DNA from 4 places in the Rhodoferax sp. LS1R11 genome. Region 4 is predicted to be linked to each of the others. Evidence: predicted binding sites of a transcription regulator. Region 4 holds the regulator's gene; each other region holds the start of a gene.

Region 1 (3,297 bases), on a different contig from region 4:
GCGCCACGGCGGCCACCATCGACTCGTGCGCTTGCGCGCTCATTTCCAGCGCGGTGACAAAGGCGGGCGTGAGCGCGGCATGCTCACCGAACAGGTGGCGGTACAGACGCCAGGCGTGGTCTTCCACCGCATATTCCTTGAAGCCACCGTCCGGCATGCGTTTCTTGCGGGTGTAGGTCCAGCTGAAGGCAGGCTCAATGCCGTTGCTGGCGTTGTCCGCAAACGCGAGGCTGATGGTGCCCGTCGGTGCGATGGACAGCAGGTGCGAATTGCGCAGGCCGCTGGCACGAATGCGGTCTTTCAGTGCGGCGGGCAGGCGCGAGGCAAAGGTCTGGCCGCTGAGGTACAGGTCGGCATTGAACAGTGGGAACGCACCGCGCTCGCGCGCCAGTTCAACCGAGGCGTCATAGGCGGTGTCGCGCATCAACTCTGAAATGGCTCTGGCCATGTCGCGCGCTGTTTGCGTGTCGTAGCGCAGGTTGAGCATGATCAGGGCGTCGCCCAGCCCGGTAAAGCCCAGACCCACGCGGCGTTTGTTGCGGGCTTCTTCCTGTTGCTGCGGCAGTGGCCACACGGTCACGTCCAGCACGTTGTCCAGCATGCGGGTGGCCACGCGCACGACCTCGGAAAATGCTGCGCGGTTGAAGGTGGCCTTGGCCTCGAACGGTGCATCGATGTAGCGGGTGAGGTCGATCGAGCCCAGGCAGCAGCAGCCGTAAGGGGGGAGTGGCTGCTCACCGCAAGGGTTGGTACCGGCAATGGTTTCGCAGTAGGAGAGGTTGTTGTCCCGGTTGATGTGGTCCAGAAACAAGACACCTGGTTCCGCATGGTCGTAGGTGGACCGCATGATCTGATCCCACAGGGTGCGTGCCTGCAGCTTGCGATACACCCAAAGCCCGGTGTCCTTGTCCTGGTAGGCGCCCGCGGCTTTCTGGGTCACGCCTGGTTCGGCCCGGTGCAGCAGTGCAAAGTCACCGTCTTGTTGGACCGCCAGCATGAAGGCGTCGGTAATGCCCACGGAGATGTTGAAGTTCTTCAGGTCGCCAGAATCTTTGGCATGAATGAATTCTTCGATGTCCGGATGGTCACAACGCAAGACGCCCATTTGCGCGCCACGCCGTGCCCCCGCGGACTCCACCGTCTCGCAGGATCGGTCAAACACGCGCATGTAGCTCACGGGTCCGGATGCACTGCTTTGGGTGCTGCCCACCCACGCGCCACGCGGACGAATGCGCGAGAAGTCATACCCCACACCACCACCCCGGCGCATGGTCTCAGCAGCTTCGGTCAGGGCGGTGTAGATGCCCGGGTGACCGTCTTCAACATGGGCGATGGAGTCGCCCACGGGCTGTACAAAACAGTTGATCAGCGTGGCGGCCAGGTCCGTGCCCGCGGCAGATTGAATGCGCCCCGCAGGCAGGAAGCCGTTTTGCAAGGCTTGCAAAAATTTGGCTTCCCACTGTTTCTGGTGTTCGGGTGATTCCACTTCAGCCAGGGCGCGCGCGACGCGCTGGTTGACATCGAGTATTGTTTTCTCGGTGCCTTTGCTGTACTTCTCAAGAAGCACTTCCTCGCTGATTGGTTGCGGTGCCAGCGCGAGGCGGGATGGGGCGAGTTCAGGTGTTTTTTGTGACATGGTTTTTCTCAAAAGCTGCGTGATGTTAGGGCGGTGCCAAGCTCAAGCCATTGACCTTGAACAATCTTGTCCCGAACAGTTGAATCGGGTGGATACTGCACGCCTGTTCTCCTTCAATACCAATTTTTCAATACTAGTCCAATCCATGAATATTTCCAGTTTTGATGATTTGTTGCAAGCCGCCAAGCAGCAGCCCGAGCCACAACGCCTGCTTTTTGTATTTGCCAATGCCGAGTTGCCGCCAGACAGCACGGCCGCGCAGAAAGCGGATTTTTTGGCCGGGCATGGCGGTGCCTTGGTGCCCGTGATGTGTGTGGACAAGACGCCCGAAGAGTTGCAGTCGTTTGCCAACCTGGTGCAGGAATCAACCCAGTTTGGCAATGCCTGGAGCATTGTTTTCGCGTCGACCCTGTCCGGTCAAGATGGCCTCTCGCCCAGCAGCGAAGCGGCTGAGAAGCCGTTACAGAAAATGGTTGAAGCCATCAAGGCCGGAACCTTGGGCAACTTCATTCCGTTTGATCGTGCGGGTCAGCCGGTGGAGCTCGCATAACTGTCATCGATCTCGTTGAACACAGGGCTTGAGAGCGCGTCTTCGAACGCGTGATAAGGCCCCGTTCCGCTGTGGTCGGCTGTGGAGGCCGGCACAAATTCACCGCTCTTCACATCAAACACGTGAACCTCTCCGTCTTCAATCACGTAGTGCCAGCCATGCAGGGCCAGTTTGCCGGCCTCGACCTGTTTTCTCACCATGGGGTAGCCCATGAGCCGCTCGAGCTGCAGCACCACGGCGCGTTGTTCGGTTCGGCGCAGCGCCTCCTGGGTCACTTGCACCGGCAGGGCCGCCTCACGCCCCAGCTCCAGCCACGCCGCGAGATTTTTGGCCTGGGGATCGATCTCTTCATACAGTGCGCGGATGCCACCGCAGTGGCTGTGGCCGCACACCACAATGCGTGACACCTGAAGGTTCAACACGGCGAATTCAATTGCGGCTGAGGTACCGTGGTAGCCGGCAGAGCCGTCGTAGGGGGGCACGAAGGCCCCCACGTTGCGCACCAGAAACAGCTCTCCCGGCCCGGCGCCGGTAAGCAGGTACGGCACCACCCGCGAGTCAGAGCAGCCAATGAACAGGATGGTCGGATGTTGTCCGTCTTTCACCAGGTTCTGAAACTGCTCTTGAACGCCCGGAAACGTATGGTCGTGAAACCGGCGCAGGCGAGTTAACAGTTCATCAGGCATGGGTGTGCTCTCAAACGGTGTGTTCGCTCACTGAACGAGCGGCGTCTCTGTGGCTTCCAGGTCCACGCCCTCAACCACGGCTTGACCCGCCAGAAGCCCGAGGTATTGACGCAGCGCCGTGACGTAGGTCTTTTGCCGCAACGACATGGCGACTGCGCCGCGCACCGATTCAAATGGCTGATCAACGCCGGGCTCACGCGCCAGCACCTCCACCACATGCAGCCCAAAACGGCTGTGCACCAGGCGGGGCAGGACGCCCACTTCCGCATGCCCGAAAAGCTCCTTTGCAAACTCCGGTGCGCAATCCGACGTGCTGAGCCAACCCAGGTCGCCGCCTTCAGCCCCGCTGGGGCAATTGGAGAGCGTGCCCGCCGCCTTGGAGAACGCGTCCTCCAGGTTTTTGCCGTCATGGCAGCGCACGTCCA
Region 2 (3,297 bases), on a different contig from region 4:
GAATGTTTCTCCATGAACTCGCTCATGTCGATGCGAATCAGGTGGTCTTCCGAGTCAAACAGGAAACCGGCCAATGCCTTGCACAGCTCGGTCTTGCCCACGCCTGTAGGCCCAAGGAACAGGAACGAGCCGGTGGGGCGATTCGGGTCGCTCAGGCCGGCGCGTGAACGGCGAATGGCATTGGCCACGGCGGTGATGGCTTCATCCTGCCCGACCACGCGCTGGTGCAGCTTGTCTTCCATCTGCAGCAACTTGTCACGCTCGCCCTGCATCATCTTGCTCACGGGAATGCCGGTGGCGCGACTCACCACTTCAGCGATCTCTTCCGCGCCCACCTGGGTGCGCAGCAGGCGCGCAGGTGCGCCCTCGCCCCGTGTTGCTTCTTTGGCCTGCACTTCCTGCAGGCGCTTTTCCAGTTCGGGCAGCTTGCCGTATTGCAGCTCGGCCACCTTGTTGAAGTCGCCCTTGCGGGTCAGCTCTTCGATCTGGAACTTGAGCTTGTCAATGTCTTCACGCACCTGGGCGCTGCCCTGCGCACTGGCTTTTTCGGTTTTCCAGATTTCGTCGTAATCGGCAATCTCTTTTTGCAGCGTGCCGATTTCTTCATTGATCAGCTCGAAGCGTTTTTGCGACGCCTCGTCCTTTTCCTTCTTGACGGCTTCGCGCTCGATCTGCAGTTGAATCAAACGACGGTCCAGCTTGTCCATCACCTCGGGTTTGGAGTCCATCTCGATCTTGATCTTGGACGCCGCCTCATCAATCAGGTCAATCGCCTTGTCCGGCAGGAACCGGTCGGTGATGTAGCGGTGGCTGAGCTCGGCGGCCGCCACGATGGCCGGGTCGGTGATGTTCACGCCGTGGTGCAACTCGTAACGCTCTTTCAAGCCACGCAAAATGGCGATGGTGGCTTCCACGGTGGGCTCACCCACCAGAATTTTCTGGAAGCGGCGCTCCAGCGCGGCGTCTTTTTCGATGTACTTGCGGTACTCATCCAGCGTGGTGGCGCCCACACAGTGCAACTCACCGCGAGCCAGCGCGGGTTTGAGCATATTGCCGGCGTCCATCGCGCCTTCAGCCTTGCCAGCGCCCACCATGGTGTGCAGTTCGTCAATGAACACAATGGTCTGGCCTTCGTCCTTGGCCAAGTCCTTGAGCACGTTTTTCAGGCGCTCTTCAAACTCACCACGAAACTTGGCACCCGCCAGCAGCGCTGCCATGTCCAATGACAAGACACGCTTGCCCTTGAGTGAGTCCGGCACCTCGCCAGCCACGATGCGCTGGGCCAAGCCTTCCACAATGGCGGTCTTGCCCACGCCGGGCTCGCCAATGAGCACGGGGTTGTTCTTGGTGCGGCGCTGCAGTACCTGAATGGCACGACGAATTTCATCGTCCCGCCCGATCACGGGGTCCAGCTTGCCCATGCGGGCGCGCTCGGTCAGGTCAATACAGTATTTTTTGAGCGATTCGCGCTGGTCTTCGGCATCGGCACTGTCCACGTTTTGTCCTCCACGTACGGCATCAATCGCGCTTTCCAGCGACTTGCGGGTCAGGCCGTTTTCCTTGACGATACGCCCGATGTCCTGCTTGCTGTCGGTCAACGCCAGCAGGAACAACTCGCCCGCCACAAACTGGTCACCGCGTTTGATGGACTCCTTCTCGGCGGCCTGCAGCAGCGTGACCATGTCGCGGCCCACCTGCACCTGCTCATGGCCCTGCACCTGGGGCAGTTTCTTCATGGCGGTCTCGGCAGCGGCCAGCAGTCCCGCCACGTTCACCCCGGCGCGCTGCAACAGGGCTTTGGGACCATCGTCCTGGCGCAGCATCGCCACCAGCACATGGGCGGGTTCGATGTAGGCGTGGTCATTGCCCAGCGCCAGCGTTTGGGCTTCGCCCAAGGCTTCCTGAAATTTGGTGGTGAGTTTTTCGATTCGCATGTCGGTCCCTTTGAATTAACCTGCAGCTTGAGGCTTGCAGCAGGTTTTCAAGGCCGTGGCCCGCGCCAATCTGTTGATAAAAGTCAAGAAAAGCGCAGGTTGGAACCTGCCGGCGCCTTCAGCCGTTGCGGGCTTTGATGCCCCATTTGGCAAGCGCGGCGTCATCCGTCACGCGCGCATCGACCCAGCGGGCGCCGTCGGGCATCTGTTCTTTTTTCCAGAACGGGGCTTGGGTCTTGAGGTAGTCCATCAAGAATTCGCAGGCCTGAAAACTCTCACCCCGGTGCGCCGAGGTCACCGCCACCATGACGATCTGGTCCAGCGGCTGCAACACACCAATGCGATGGATGACCCGGGCGCCAAAAATATCAAAGCGCTGGAGCGCCTCGTCAATCATGGCCTCGATGGATTTCTCGGTCATGCCGGGGTAATGCTCCAGCTCCATGCTGCTGATGCTGCCTGGTGTGCCCGCCGTGCGGTCACGCACCGTGCCGACAAAACTGCACACGGCGCCCACGTGGGGGTCATGGGCGCGCAAGGCGGCAATCTCGGTGCCAAGATCAAAGTCACCGGTTTGAATCACTACCCGGACCGCAGGTGCTTTGGTGTCAATCATGGGAGACTCAGCCGCCTGTGACTGGCGGGAAAAAAGCAACTTCAGCGCCCTCCACCAGGGCGGCCGACTCGTCGCTCATGACCTGATTGAGGGCCATGCGCACCGCGCGCCCCCGCGCCAGGCTCTCGGCATACACGCCCCCCAGGGCGATCAACTCGTCCCGCAACGCGGTCAGGTTCGCGGCCGTGGTGGCGCGCCGCTCACTGGACACCCCCACGGCCTCGCGGATGGAGGCAAAGTATTTGACTGTGACGTTCATCCCAGCATCTCCGAAAAGGGAATAAAGCGAACCAGATCGCCATGCGCAATGGTTTGGCCGGACGGATTGTCCACCACACCATCGCCCCACACGGCTGACGTCAACACACCAGAGCTTTGGTTGGGGAACAGATCAAGACCACCGGCGGCATTGCGTCTGACCCGCAGGAATTCACGACGTTTATCGGCTCTAGCCCAGGTGAAATGTGCGGGAGTAGCTACTGAATTAATAGCAACCTGCGAAACACCTTGCAGCTTGAGCAGAAAAGGCCGCACCAACAAGAGGAAGGTGATGAAGCTGGACACCGGGTTGCCCGGCAGCCCGATGAAATGGGTTTGATCGACCCGGCCATAGGCAAACGGTTTGCCGGGTTTGATGGCAATCTGCCACAGGTTCAACGCACCCAGGGCCTGCACGGCGGGCTTGATGTGGTCTTCTTCTCCCACCGACACACCGCCGCTGGTCAGAATCAGGTCATGACTTTGCGC
Region 3 (3,297 bases), on a different contig from region 4:
CAGTGTCGGAGTGAGCGCAACAAGAAACCTTGACCGAAATCAACCTACTCGTGATCTCCCTGAAAGCTGGCGGCGCGCAGGGTCACCACCAGCGTGTCACGATGGCCGCCCTCGGTGACAGGCTGAATGGGTGTGGACTCGTGAATCACGCGGCCATCGTCCAGCAACAGCACGGACCAGGGCTCGGTCAGCGTGAAGCGCTGGCCGTTAGGCCCGGCCGCATCAAACACACGCGTCTCGCCACCCTTGACCCCCGCGCGGTCCACCATGAACACGGCGACCAGGTCCACACCATCGCGGTGCGCGCCCTCGGGCGTCGGTCGCCCAATGCCATCGGTGGTGTCAATGCGAAACTGGTGCGCCTCTACAAACCAGGGCTTGGCGCCCTTGAGCCCCGAACACACATCACCCAGCCACAGCAGCAACTGGTTCCAGACGGGCTGCGCAATCATCTCCGGCTGCATAGGCTCAAACAGCCGCTGCATGCCGCCGTGCAGCGCGTTGTACTCCACTGGCTGCCAATGCGCGCGGTGCGGCACCTGGGTCACCTGTCCGTCTTGCACGATGAAGCAAGAATGCCGACGGCGCCGGTAGCGCCCGCCATCCTTCAGAAAAGCATCGGGAGGAAGGTCCGCCCACAGCGGCCGCAGCTGTTCCAGCTGATCAAGTGCGCAGCCGCTCAAAGCGCTGACGCTGGGCGCGTCCAGCACGCCAAAACCCTGCTGCTGCAAGACGGAGCCAAGCTCAGACGGCTTGGCGAGTGAAGGGGGGGAGAAGGAAGTGGTCATTGGTTTCGAGCTTACCAAACCGGGGAGGTCTGCAAGGGATGCGAGAGTTTGCATTTAGTCGGCTCTTTTGCAGCGCAAGCGGGCATTGCCGGCACGGTTTGTGTAGGGCCGATGACACCGGGGTGGATGGCTCCGCTCATGTCCCCCGGAGCGGGCTGCGCCCGATCCTCCTCCTTGACTTCGCTGCGCCATCCACCCCGGTGTCATCGACAACCAGCCATGTTGATGCGCAATGACTCAGCAGGTAATGAACGCCAGCAACGCTTGCAGGCTCAGGACGGCAAAATCTCATCAAAGACGTCAACACCAAACACAGAAAACGCTACAAATTCAATAGCTACTCTCGCACGTCCCACCTGGGCTACAGCCCGATTTTCCATAAATCAGGACGAAATCAGAAAAACCTGACCCTCCCTCTTCCATCAGCCAGCCGCCCGCCGATTCAAGAACTCCTGACCTTCGTCAAAGTAAAGCCCGCGCAATCTCCCTATGCTGGGCCCAACTTTTTCAGGAAACACGGCATGTCTACTCTTCTCTGGTCTGATTCGCTCGCACTTGGTTTACTGTTCATGGATGACACGCACCATGAGTTTGTGGACCTGCTGGCCACGGTGGTCAATGCGTCTGACACCGACGTGCTTCCCGCTTGGCAGGTACTGATTGACCACACCGTCGATCATTTCGGGATGGAAGACCAGTGGATGCAGAGCACCCGCTTCTCATCCAGCAACTGCCATTCGATACAGCACGGCGTCATTTTGCAAGTGATGCGCGAAGGCGCCGCACGCGGCCAGGCGGGCGAACTGGGCGTGGTGCGGCAAATGGCGCATGAGCTGGGCATCTGGTTTGCGCAGCATGCGCAGAGCATGGACGCCGCGCTGGCCCTGCACTTGCGCGGCGTGGGGTATGACCCAGTCACCGGCATGGTTCATGCGCCCCAAGCGCTGCCGCTTGAAGAAATTCATGGCTGCGGCGGCTCCACTTGCTCCAGCCACGCGAGTGAGCCGGTCCATGCGGTAGAGGCTGCACAAACGGCGCGTGCCGTGGCCTGACACTGTCACGCTGCCACTGTCACGTTGGGTACCACCACGCACTCGGCTTCGGGCTAGGATGCACCGGTTTTACATTCCGGAGTTTTTGATGTCCTCACTTGCCACCCTGACCAACCACCAGATTCGACTCGCAGCCCGCCCCGTGGGCCTGCCCACGCGCGCCAACTGGCAAAGCACCACCGAGCCGGTGGCCGAGCCGGGCGAAGGCGGCATCGTGCTCAAAACCCTGGCGCTTTCGCTCGACCCCGCCATGCGCGGCTGGATGAACGAGGGCAAGAGCTACATCCCGCCCGTGGCCATTGGCGAGGTGATGCGCGCAGGCGGTGTGGGTCAGGTGATTGCATCCCACAACCCGGCCTACGCCGTGGGCGACTATGTGAGTGCCAGCCTGGGCGTGCAGGAATACCTGACGCTGGCCCCGGCCGATTTCAAACGCAACGGGGTGGTCAAAATTGACTTGCGCGTGGGCACGTTGACCCAGTGGCTCAATGTGCTGGGCATGCCGGGCATGACGGGTTACTTTGGCCTGATGGACGTGGGCCAGCCCCAGCCGGGCGAGACCGTGGTGGTGTCTGGCGCGGCCGGTGCCGTGGGGCAAACCGTGGGCCAGATGGCCAAGATCAAGGGCTGCCGCGTGGTGGGCATCGCAGGCGGTGCCGCCAAGTGTGACTGGGTGGTCAAGGAGTTGGGCTTTGACGCCTGCATTGACTACAAGGCCGGCCCCGGCGCCGTGCGCGCAGGCCTCAAAGAGCATTGCCCCCAAGGGGTGGACATTTACTTTGACAACGTGGGCGGCGACATTCTGGACGACGTGCTGGCCAAGATCAACCGCAAGGCGCGCATCATCATCTGCGGTGCCATCAGCCAGTACAACAACACCACGGCCGTGCAAGGCCCCAAGAACTACCTGAGCCTGCTGGTGAACCGCGCCCGCATGGAAGGCATTGTGGTGTTTGACTACGCCGACCGCTACCCCCTGGCCGTGGCCGAGATGGCGGGCTACCTGAAAGATGGCCGGATGAAGAGCAAGGAAGATGTGGTTCAGGGGCTGGACACCTTCCCCGAGGCGCTCACCAAGCTCTTCACGGGCGAGAACTTTGGCAAGCTGGTGTTGCAGGTGGCGACGAGTTAAGCCATCTGAACGCTATCAAATTAATAGCTACATGTGCACGATCTACCTGGGCTAGCGGCCAGTTTTCTATAAATTCTGGCTGACTCAGTCCACCAGCGTGCTGTAAACCAGATCGCGGAACAGCATGCGGTAGTACTCACGCTGGTTGGGCGCCTGCAGCATCAGGCAGGCGAACATGTCTTCAGCCGGGTCCACAAAGAAGGTGGTGCCCGCCATGCCGCCCCAGAAATACGTGCCGACCGAGCCCGGCACGCTGTCCACGCCCAGGCTGCGGCGCACCGCAAACCCCAGTCCAAAGCCATGCCCCCGGGGCAGCAGGCTGCGG
Region 4 (3,297 bases):
ACGGGGCGCCCGGTCCCGCAAGGCGGACCCCACAACGCTGAACCTGGGTGCCTGCGTGGATTGCAGCCTGTGTGTGCAGGTGTGCCCGACCGGTATTGATATACGCAAGGGCTTGCAGTACGAATGCATTGGTTGCGGCGCGTGCGCGGATGTGTGCGATACCGTGATGGACAAAATGGGTTATGCGCGAGGTCTGGTCAAGTACACGACCGAAAACGCCATGAACCAGCACTGGACCAAGGCGCAAACCTGGCGCCATGTGTTTCGACCCCGGGTGTTGATCTACACGGCCATTCTGGCCACCATTGTGGTGGCCATGCTGGTCAGCCTGTCCATGCGCTCGCCCTTCAAGGTGGATGTGGTTCGTGACCGCGGCGTCATGGCGCGCATTGTGTCGGGCGGAAAGATTGAAAACGTGTACCGCCTCCAGGTCATGAACGCCACCGAGTCGGCCCAGCATTACAAGATTGCGGTCACCGGGTTGACAGGTTTGGCCGTGAATTCAGAAAGCATGGTGATGGTTGAGGCCACCCAGTCGCGCTGGATTGCGGTACGGGTTCAGGCGCCTTTTGATGCGGCTGCGCCCGGTTCTCATCCCATTCAGTTTGAAATTGATTCGGTGGATTCACCCGGGCACGTGTCTGAAAAGTCTGTCTTTCTGGTTCCTCAATAAGGATTGGTCATGAAAAAAAATACCATTGATGCAGGTGCACCCTGGTGGAAGTTCGGTCATGTGTGGCTGGTGGTGGCAGGCCCCGTCATTGTGGTGGTCGCAAGTTTCATCACCTTGTACCTGGCCATCACCCGGCCCGAGCAACTGGTATCGGAAGACTATTACCAAAAAGGCATTGAAATCAACAGGACGCTGGGTAAGGACGGGAATGCCGCCAGCCTGGCACCCGCGCTGCAGGCACGTAACCACGCTCAGACGGGTGTGGTACCCATGCCTGCGCCGCCAGCGGTCAAACCTTGAGCCCGATTACGGTTAACGCAGTTCTCAAAGGATTTTCTCCATGCGCTCACAACGATTGATGTGGATTGTTTGGCCGGCCTTCATGGTGGCCTGCATCCTGGAAGGTCTGGTGTTTGCGATGATTGATCCGCAAGATCTGCACTGGTTTGGTCAGCCCGTGGCACTGTCGCGGCAAGGGGTTTACACCGTGGCATTTTTTTTGTTCTGGGGTGTGGTCATGGTCTCTGGCGCCCTGACCACGCTGTTGTCGATGTCACCGTTTGAAGTCAACCGCTGTCCCATGCCCAACGAAGCGCGCCCGGATGCCTGTCCCAAGCAGGGTTCCTGCTGAACCCGCTTCTTGTATCGGTCTAATTGCAGGCCTTGGGGTTGACGATCTCTTTGAGCGCGTCGGTGTTGAGAATCTGCACATGGCGTTGTTTGACCTCGACAATGCCGTCGGCTACAAACTTGGAAAAAGTGCGGCTGACGGTCTCCAGCTTCAAGCCCAGGTAGCTGCCAATTTCTTCACGCGTCATGCGCAGAATCAGCTCTGATTGAGAAAAACCACGCGCATGCAGGCGCTGCACCAGGTTCAGCAAAAAGGTGGCCAAACGCTCCTCGGCCCGCATGCTGCCCAAGAGCAGCATGACGCCGTGTTCGCGCACGATTTCGCGGCTCATGATTTTGTGAACATGGCGCTGCAACGCGGAGACTTCCCGGGACAGTTCTTCAATCCGGTCGAACGGCATGACGCAGACTTCTGCATCTTCAAGGGCAACGGCATCGCAGGTATGGTGTTCATTGACGATGCCATCCAGACCAATAACTTCCCCCGCCATTTGAAAACCTGTGACCTGATCCCGGCCATCTTCTGAGGCAACACAGGTCTTGAAGAACCCGGTGCGGATGGCGTACAGATTGGCAAACTTTTCACCATTTCGAAACAGTGTGGTGCCGCGTTTGACCTTGCGCCGTGCCGCCACGATCACATCAATGCGGTCCAGTTCGTCCGAACTGAGGCCAATCGGCATGCACAGCTCCCTCAAGTTGCAGTTGGAGCAGGCGACTTTGATGGTTTCAGGATTCATGCGAATGATTTTGGCACCAAATGGCCTCCAGCCCTGATGTGTGTCAAAGATTAAGGCCCATGAATGCAGCAATTTTTGATTTGAATCAAGAATCCAATTGGGTGCTTGAGGCACATTCGTCAGCATTGTGAAGGACTCCCCATGACAGCCGTCGTTGCTGAACCTATTTCTGAAGACCTGTTGCGCCGGTTTGATGTGTCCGGGCCCCGCTATACGTCCTACCCGACGGCGGACCGCTTTGTGGAAGCGTTCGCCGCAGACGACTACACCCAGGCGTTGAAGCTGCGCCGATCAGGTGCGGCGGGCATGAGGACGCCTTTGTCCCTGTATGTCCACATCCCCTTTTGCGAATCGCTTTGCTACTACTGTGCCTGCAACAAGATCATCACCAAGCACCATGACCGCGCCACGTCTTATCTGCGTTATCTGAGTCGTGAGGTGGATCTGCACACCGCACAACTGGGTGTCGGGCAGACCATTACCCAACTGCATTTGGGGGGCGGAACACCGACCTTCTTGTCGGATGACGAACTGCGTGAACTCATGGGCATGCTGCGTCGCAACTTTACCTTTGCCTCGGGGGGCGAATATGCCATTGAGGTTGATCCGCGCACGATTGACGCCACCAGGCTCGATACGCTGGCGGAACTCGGCTTCAATCGGTTGAGTTTCGGTGTTCAGGACTTCGACCCGGCGGTGCAAAAAGCGGTACACCGGGTACAGCCGGTCGAGCAGGTTTTTGCCTTGGTGGAAGCGGCTCGCCAGCGCAACTTTGATTCCATCAATGTGGACCTGATCTACGGCTTGCCCCAGCAAAGCCCGGAGTCGTTTGACCGCACCCTGGCGCAAGTCATTGAGTTGCGGCCCGAGCGCATCGCGCTTTACGCCTATGCGCACTTGCCGGAGCGTTTCAAACCCCAGCGCAGGATTGCCACGGTTGAGTTGCCCAGCGGCGCAGCCAAGGTGGCGATGCTCGCGCGCTCGCTGGCCGCGTTCATGGGGGCAGGCTATGTGTATGTCGGCATGGACCACTTTGCGCTGCCCACCGATCCGTTGGCAATCGCCAAGCGGCAGGGGCGGCTGCATCGTAATTTTCAGGGGTACAGCACGCAGCCCGACTGCGATTTGATTGGTCTGGGCGTGTCCTCCATTGGTCGTATTGGGGCGACTTACAGCCAGAACGCCAAGACGCTGGAAGAGTATTACGACCACCTTGATCAAGGGCATTTCCCCGTGGTGCGTGGGCTGGCGCTT

Evidence for each region. Region 4 encodes FNR, which switches genes on or off when oxygen is low (the NO sensors DNR and NnrR bind a similar motif). Its sites were predicted from a motif close to TTGATNNNNATCAA; they were not measured.
Region 1: the regulator FNR is predicted to act here: its motif matches at 1,687-1,700, upstream of AC097N_RS01020 (ribonucleotide reductase subunit alpha).
Region 2: the regulator FNR is predicted to act here: its motif matches at 2,008-2,021, upstream of clpB (ATP-dependent chaperone ClpB).
Region 3: the regulator FNR is predicted to act here: its motif matches at 1,241-1,254, upstream of AC097N_RS00995 (hemerythrin domain-containing protein).

What each region holds. Positions count from the first base shown of each region.
Region 1 covers NZ_JBWMAW010000001.1:206,825-210,121, forward strand. Annotated here, with positions in the region: gene AC097N_RS01015 (adenosylcobalamin-dependent ribonucleoside-diphosphate reductase) at 1-1,636, opposite strand, end outside; gene AC097N_RS01020 (ribonucleotide reductase subunit alpha) at 1,782-2,186, shown strand; gene AC097N_RS01025 (carbonic anhydrase) at 2,165-2,872, opposite strand; gene AC097N_RS01030 (peptidylprolyl isomerase) at 2,900-3,297, opposite strand, start outside.
Region 2 covers NZ_JBWMAW010000004.1:8,657-11,953, forward strand. Annotated here, with positions in the region: gene clpB (ATP-dependent chaperone ClpB) at 1-1,934, opposite strand, end outside; gene AC097N_RS06650 (molybdenum cofactor biosynthesis protein MoaE) at 2,053-2,550, opposite strand; gene AC097N_RS06655 (MoaD/ThiS family protein) at 2,558-2,809, opposite strand; gene AC097N_RS06660 (molybdopterin molybdotransferase MoeA) at 2,806-3,297, opposite strand, start outside.
Region 3 covers NZ_JBWMAW010000001.1:200,449-203,745, reverse strand. Annotated here, with positions in the region: gene AC097N_RS01000 (2OG-Fe dioxygenase family protein) at 45-788, opposite strand; gene AC097N_RS00995 (hemerythrin domain-containing protein) at 1,310-1,840, shown strand; gene AC097N_RS00990 (NADP-dependent oxidoreductase) at 1,929-2,972, shown strand; gene AC097N_RS00985 (serine hydrolase domain-containing protein) at 3,057-3,297, opposite strand, start outside.
Region 4 covers NZ_JBWMAW010000006.1:84,287-87,583, reverse strand. Annotated here, with positions in the region: gene ccoG (cytochrome c oxidase accessory protein CcoG) at 1-673, shown strand, start outside; gene AC097N_RS09470 (FixH family protein) at 683-973, shown strand; gene AC097N_RS09465 (hypothetical protein) at 1,014-1,304, shown strand; gene fnr (fumarate/nitrate reduction transcriptional regulator Fnr) at 1,324-2,043, opposite strand; gene hemN (oxygen-independent coproporphyrinogen III oxidase) at 2,185-3,297, shown strand, end outside.